2 linked regions of the Aromatoleum aromaticum EbN1 genome follow. The protein of the gene in region 1 interacts with the protein of each later gene in a pairwise test. Links are inferred from orthologs where the notes say so. Each region holds a gene or a part of one and is shown in the gene's direction. Other genes may lie near its edges.

Region 1 (3,465 bases):
GCGGCGCTGGCCTTCGGCGTACAGCGTGTCGAACGCGAGCGAGGACTTGCCCGATCCCGACAGGCCGGTGATCACGGTCAGCCGGTTGCGCGGCAGGTCGAGGCTGATGTTCTTCAGGTTATGGGTGCGGGCGCCGCGGATGCGGATTTCGTCCATGGGGCGGGGGAATTGCCGGAGGGGGAACGCGCCACTATACGAGAGAACACCGGTCGATCCAAACTGGATGACGGCGAATGCTAGAATCGCCGCTTTGATCCGCCACGTCCCCCTAATGTCCCGATTCGAGCACGATTCCATGACCCCCGCGGAGAAGCGGGCCGGCATGAGCCTCGCGGCGATTTTCGCGCTGCGCATGCTCGGCCTGTTCCTGATCCTGCCGGTGTTCGCGGTTCATGCCCACGAGATTCCCGGCGGGGACGACCTGACGCTCGTCGGGCTGGCGATCGGCGCATACGGGCTGACGCAGGCGTTCCTGCAGATCGCCTACGGCGCCGCATCCGACCGTTTCGGCCGCAAGCCGGTGATCGTGTTCGGCCTGCTGCTGTTCGTCATCGGCAGCGCCGTGGCCGCCTTGGCCGACAGCATCTACATCGTGATCGTCGGCCGGGTCCTGCAGGGCGCGGGCGCGATTTCCGCCGCCGTGACCGCGCTCGCCGCGGACCTCACGCGCGACCAGCACCGCACCAAGGTGATGGCGATGATCGGGTCGAGCATCGGCCTGGTGTTCGCGATTTCGATGGTCGCGGCGCCGCTGCTCTACACGATGGTCGGCATGAGCGGGATTTTCTGGCTGACCGCGGTGCTGGCCTTCCTTGCGATCGGCGTCGTCGTCTACGTCGTGCCGACGGTGCCGGTCATTCCGCGCGCCGCCGGCGGCAGGCTCGTCGATGTCCTGCATAACGGGCAGCTGATGCGACTGAACGTCGGCGTGTTCGCGCTGCACCTGATCCAGACCGCGATGTGGGTGCTGGTGCCCGCCGCGATCGTCGCCGGCGGCGCATTGCCGCTGCCCGAGCACTGGAAAGTGTATCTTCCCGCGGTGCTGCTGTCGTTCGCGTTGATGGTGCCGGCGGTGATCGTCGCCGAGCGCCGCGGCATGATGAAGGTGATCTTCAATGCGGCGATCGCGCTGCTCGTCGTCGTGCAGCTCGGCCTGTATGCGTTCGGCGACAGCCTGCTGGCGCTCGGCTTGTGGCTGACGCTGTTTTTCGTCGCCTTCAACGTGCTCGAGGCGGTCCTGCCGTCGTGGATATCGAAGATCGCGCCGGCCCACGCGCGAGGCACTGCGCTCGGCGTCTACAATACGCTGCAATCCGTCGGTCTCTTTCTCGGCGGGATGCTCGGCGGCTGGATCGCGCAGAACTACGGACCGTCGGCCGTCAACCTGGCCTGCGGGTTGCTCGCGCTGGTCTGGCTGATGGTAGCGGCGACAATGAACTCGCCTCCCCGTCGTGCCGTGGCTCCGGTGGCACGTTAACCCCTACATGAGGAGAATCGCATGGCATCCCTGAACAAAGTGATCCTGATCGGCAATCTCGGCAAGGATCCCGAAACACGCTATGCCCCCAGCGGCGATGCGATCTGCAACATCACGGTGGCGACGAGCGAAACCTGGAAGGACAAGGCGACCGGCGAAAAGAAGGAGCAGACCGAATGGCATCGCGTCGTGTTCTTCGGCCGGCTCGCCGAAATCGTGGCGCAGTACCTGCGCAAGGGCAGCCAGATCTACGTCGAAGGCCGGCTGCAGACGCGCAAGTGGCAGGACAAGGAAGGGCAGGACCGCTACACGACCGAGATCCGCGGCGACGAGATGAAGATGCTCGGTTCGCGTCAGGGCGCGGGTGATGCATCGGGTCGCCAGTACGACGCGGGCGGCTACGACGCGCCCGCCGCGTCGCGCCCGAGCCCGCAACCGGCCGCCCCGGCGAAGGCTCCGACGAAGAGCAGCGGCGCCGGTTTCGGCGATTTCGACGACGACATTCCGTTCTGACATCCGGCTTTGACGCGGTGTCGACCGTCCGCAAGGGCGGTTTTTCCTTTCGCTCAGCTGCCCAGCGCCTGGCGCATCCGCTCAAGCGCTTCGGTAAGCAGCGTTCGGGTGCAGCCGAAATTCAGGCGCACGAACCCGGGCATTCCGAACGGCGCGCCGTCGGACAGGCCGACGCCGGCGGCTTCGAAGAACTTCGCCGGGTCTTCGAGCCGGGCACCGCGGCAGTCGATCCACGCGAGGTAAGTCGCCTGCGGTCGTGCCGCCTCGATTCCCGGCATCGTGTCGATCGCGGCCATCACGATGTCGCGGTTGCCGCGCAGGTAGTCGAGCAGCGCCGTGCGCCACGGCCCGCCGTCGCGGTAGGCCGCTTCGGCGGCGACCATCCCGAGCACGTTCGGATGCGGCACGATGCCATGCATAGCGTGACGAAAGCGCCGCCTCAGGCTGCTGTCCGAAATGACGGCGAAAGCACAGTACAGCGCGGGGATGTTCCACGTCTTCGACGGCGCCATCAGCGTGATGGTGCGTTGCGCGACCGACGCATCGAGCGCGGCGATCGGGACGTGCGGGGCGTCGTCGTCGAGCACCAGGCCGCAGTGGATTTCGTCGGAACAGATCGTCAGGTCGTGCCGCTCGGCGAGGTCGGCGAGCCAGCGCAATTCGTCCCGGTCGAACACGCGGCCGACCGGGTTGTGCGGGTTGCACAGCATCAGCAGGCGGCTGCGCGGGCTCAGCGCGGCTTCGAACGCGTCGCGATCCCAGCGCCAGCGACCGTCGGCGAAGGCGAGCGGACGCGTCACGAGGCGACGATCGCTGTTGCCCGGCGCAGCGAGGAACGGCGGGTAGACCGGCGTTGCGGTCAGCACTTCGTCGCCGGCTTCGCCAGTGATGCGGCAGGCGAGATTGAAGCCGGTCACGACGCCGGGCAGCCACACCAGCCAGTCCGGTTCGATCCGCCACCCGTGGTCGCGCGCGAGGCCTTCGATCACCGCTTCGACCAGGCCGGGCCAGGCGTCGGTGTAGCCGAAGACGCGGTGGTCGAGGCGGCGCTGCAGCGCTTCGACGACCGGCGGCGGCGCGGCGAAATCCATGTCGGCGACCCACAGCGGAAGGATGTCGCGCCCTGCATAGCGTCCCCATTTTTCGCCAGGAACGCGGCGCCGGTCTATCGGGGTGTCGAAATCGAAAATCGGATTCATCGTCGTCGGTCCTGGTGCGATGCCGGGCCTTTGTCCCGTGCAGCGGATACAATTGCGGAAAACTACCCGAATGTGCAGGAGGAAGACAACGTGCAGCACGTCACCGCCCACCCCGACGGCATTCTTGCGGTCGATGCCGGCTACGGCCGGCCCGGCGTCGCGGCGATCCACCTGGTCATCCATCAGGGGCACGCCGCAGTGATCGACGCCGGCACGAACGCGTCCGTGCCGCGCGTGCTCGGTGCCCTCGTCGCTGCCGGCATCCCTCCCGAAAAC
Region 2 (3,260 bases), 1.0 Mb from region 1 along the record:
GCATCGCTGGTGTGCCAGGATGGCTTGCACCGGGTCGCGCTGGAACTCGATCTCGGCGAATATCTCCGCCTGGGCGAAGGCGAGATGAAGAGCGGCGGCTTTCGTCGCCCGTCGATTCTCGCGGATGCGCTCGAGGCGGTGTTCGCGGCGACATTTCTCGATCAGGGCTTCGCCGCCGCGAAAGCGGTGATCGATCGCCTCTACGACCCGATGATCGCCGCGATCGATCCGGGCGTTGCCGCGAAAGACCCGAAAACGGCGCTGCAGGAACTGCTGCAGGGGCGCAAGCTGCCGCTGCCGACCTATGTGATGGCCAAGGTCCACGGCGAAGCCCATGCGCAGGAATTCGAGGTGGTGTGCGAGGTCAACGCACTGAACCTTCGCACCACCGGCCGCGGCACCAACCGTCGTGCCGCAGAACAGCAAGCAGCGGAACTCGCGCTGGCCCAGTTGAGGAAGCCATGAACCAGGAAGACACGCCGCAAGCCGATGACAAGGCGCTGTTTCGCACCGGCTTCGTCGCCATCGTCGGGCGTCCCAACGTGGGCAAGTCGACTTTGCTGAACCGGCTGATCGGGCAGAAGATCAGCATCGTCTCCCGCAAGGCCCAGACCACGCGGCATCGCGTCACCGGCATTCTGACGAGCGACAACGCGCAGTTCGTGTTCGTCGATACGCCCGGTTTCCAGACACGCCATCGCAACGCGCTGAATCGCTCGATGAATCGCACCGTGTCGCAGGTGCTCGGCGACGTCGATCTGGTGTTCCTGGTGATCGAGGCCGGGCGCTTCGGCGACGACGACCGCAAGGTCGTCTCGGTGTTGCCGGGCGACGCGAAAGTGGTGCTGGTCATCAACAAGGTCGACCGGCTGGGCGACAAGAGCCAGCTCCTGCCGTTCATCGCGAAGATGGCGGAAGTCTATCCCTTCACCGAAATCGTGCCGTTGAGTGCCGAACGCGGCACGAACGTCGAAGCTCTCGTGAAAACGGCCACGCCGTTGCTGCCAGAAGGCGAGCCGATGTACGGCGCCGACGAGATCACCGATCGCAGCGAACGTTTCCTGGCGGCTGAATTCCTGCGCGAGAAGCTGTTCCGCCTGCTCGGCGACGAACTGCCCTACGGCGTGGCCGTCGAGATCGAGAAGTTCGAGACGGAAGGCAACCTGCGTCGAATTTATGCAGCTGTCGTGGTCGACAGGTCCAGCCACAAGGGCATCGTCATCGGCAAGGGGGGCGAGCAACTGAAGCGTATCGCCTCCGAGGCGCGTGTCGAACTCGAGAAGCTTTTCGACGGCAAGGTGTTCCTCGAAGTGTGGGTCAAGGTGAAGAGCGGCTGGGCCGATGACGAACGGGCGCTCAAGAGTCTCGGCTACGAATAACCCGACCATGCGCGTGGGGCCGTGAGCCAGAAGCAGCGCATCGACCAGCAACCTGCGTTCGTCCTGCACACTTATCCGTGGCGCGAAACCAGCTTGGTCGTCGAGATTTTCTCGCGCGACCACGGCCGAGTCGCGCTGGTCGCCAAGGGCGCGCGCCGGCCGATGTCAGCGCTGCGCGGCGTGATCATGGCGTTCCAGCCGCTGCTGATGGACTGGTCCGGCGGGGGCGAGGTCAAGACCCTGGTGCGTGCCGAGTGGCGCGGCGGGCAGCCGCTGCTCACCGGTCGGGCATTGATGTGCGGTTACTACCTCAATGAACTGCTGGTGCGGCTCACCGCACGCGAGGATGCGCACCCGGCGCTGTTCGAGGCCTATGCGGACGCGCTTTCGCAACTCGGACGCGGCGACGTGGCACCGATCCTGCGGCGCTTCGAACTCACGCTGCTGCGCGAACTCGGTTACGGCATCGGCCTGGACCTCGAAGGCGACTCGAACCGGCCCGTTGATCCCGTGCAGCAGTACGTCTATATAATCGAGAAAGGTCCGGTACGGCTCGCCGGCGACGACGAAGGCCTGCCGGGCGTGAGCGGCCAGACGCTGCTCGACATGGCGCACGGGGATTTTTCCCGCGCCGAAACCCTTTTCCAGAGCAAGGCGCTGCTGCGCCTGCTGATCAACCACTATCTCGGCGGACAGCCGCTGCAGTCGCGCCGGGTGCTGAAGGAGTTGCAGGAACTGTGATCGAACTCGGCGTCAACATCGACCACGTCGCGACGCTGCGTCAGGCGCGCCGCACGTGGGAACCGGATCCCGCCTGGGCGGCGATGGAAGCTCATCTGGGCGGAGCGGACGGCATCACCGTGCATCTGCGCGAAGACCGCCGCCACATTCAGGACGAGGACGTGCGCAGGCTGCGCGAACTCACGCAGGTCAAGCTGAACCTCGAGATGGCCGCGACCGACGAGATGGTCGGCATCGCATGCGCGCTCAGGCCCGAGATGGCGATGCTGGTGCCCGAAGGGCGCCACGAGGTGACCACCGAGGGCGGACTCGACGTGCTGGCGCAGGAAGGGCGGCTGAAGGACGTCGTCGCACGGCTCGCCGATGCCGGAATCGTCACGAGCGTGTTCATCGATGCCGAACTCGGGCAGGTCGAAGCGGCGGCCCGCATCGGCGCCCGGGTCTGCGAAATCCATACCGGCCCCTACGCCCATGCATTCCACGCCGCCGGCCGCGATCCGCAGAGTGCTGCGGTCGTGGACGAGATCGACAAGGTCCGCCGCGCCGGCGAGGCGATCCGGGCGCTTGGCATGCGCTTCAATGCCGGCCATGCGCTGAACTACTACAACGTGCAGCCGATCGCGCGTTTGCCGGAGGTGCGCGAACTGCATATCGGCCACGCGATCGTCAGCCGTTCGGTGTTCACCGGCCTGCGCGACGCGGTGCGCGAAATGAAGCGGCTGATGCGCGAGGCCGCCGGCGTCGGGCGATGAGCCGAGGCGCATGATCCACGGCATCGGCACCGACATCGTGCAAATCGAACGCGTGCAGCGCTCGCTGGATCGTCATGGGGCGCGCTTCGCCGCGCGCATTCTTGCTGCGTCCGAGCGCGACGGTTTTGCGGCGAGCCGCGACCCCGCGCGCTTCCTCGCCAAGCGCTTCGCCGCCAAGGAAGCGTTCGGCAAGGCGCTCGGAACAGGCGTCGCGATTCCGGCAACGCTGCACGCGGTGGCGGTTGACCACGACGAGCGCGGCAAGCCGCTGTATTGCTACGGTACGGCACTGGCCGGCTTTCTGGCCGAGCGCGGCCTCAGTGCACATTTGAGCCTCACCGACGAAGTGGACTACGTCGTCGCCTTCGCCCTGATCGAGAAACGATGA

The links. The genes of interacting proteins can lie anywhere in the genome.
Region 2: the proteins of ssb (region 1) and recO interact in binary tests that used the Escherichia coli proteins (3 or more experiments, as listed by UniProt). The link is inferred for Aromatoleum aromaticum EbN1 from one-to-one orthologs.

What each region holds. Positions count from the first base shown.
Region 1 is NC_006513.1:2,278,707-2,282,171, forward strand. Bases 298-3,244 are described here. They hold ssb (single-stranded DNA-binding protein), read left to right. Parts: upstream 298-1,498; coding sequence 1,499-1,990; downstream 1,991-3,244. Other genes in these bases: EBN1_RS10865 (MFS transporter), read left to right, coding at 298-1,477; EBN1_RS10875 (MalY/PatB family protein), read right to left, coding at 2,044-3,189. Also shown: excinuclease ABC subunit UvrA, read right to left, coding at 1-156; more of EBN1_RS10865, read left to right, coding at 296-297; EBN1_RS10880 (MBL fold metallo-hydrolase), read left to right, coding at 3,280-3,465. UniProt on the Escherichia coli protein: Plays an important role in DNA replication, recombination and repair. Binds to ssDNA and to an array of partner proteins to recruit them to their sites of action during DNA metabolism. Acts as a sliding platform that migrates on DNA via reptation.
Region 2 is NC_006513.1:3,298,117-3,301,376, forward strand. Bases 261-3,260 are described here. They hold recO (DNA repair protein RecO), read left to right. Parts: upstream 261-1,400; coding sequence 1,401-2,120; downstream 2,121-3,260. Other genes in these bases: rnc (ribonuclease III), read left to right, coding at 261-465; era (GTPase Era), read left to right, coding at 462-1,379; EBN1_RS15705 (pyridoxine 5'-phosphate synthase), read left to right, coding at 2,117-2,872; acpS (holo-ACP synthase), read left to right, coding at 2,883-3,260; nagZ (beta-N-acetylhexosaminidase), read left to right, coding at 3,257-3,260. Also shown: more of rnc, read left to right, coding at 1-260. UniProt on the Escherichia coli protein: Involved in DNA repair and RecF pathway recombination.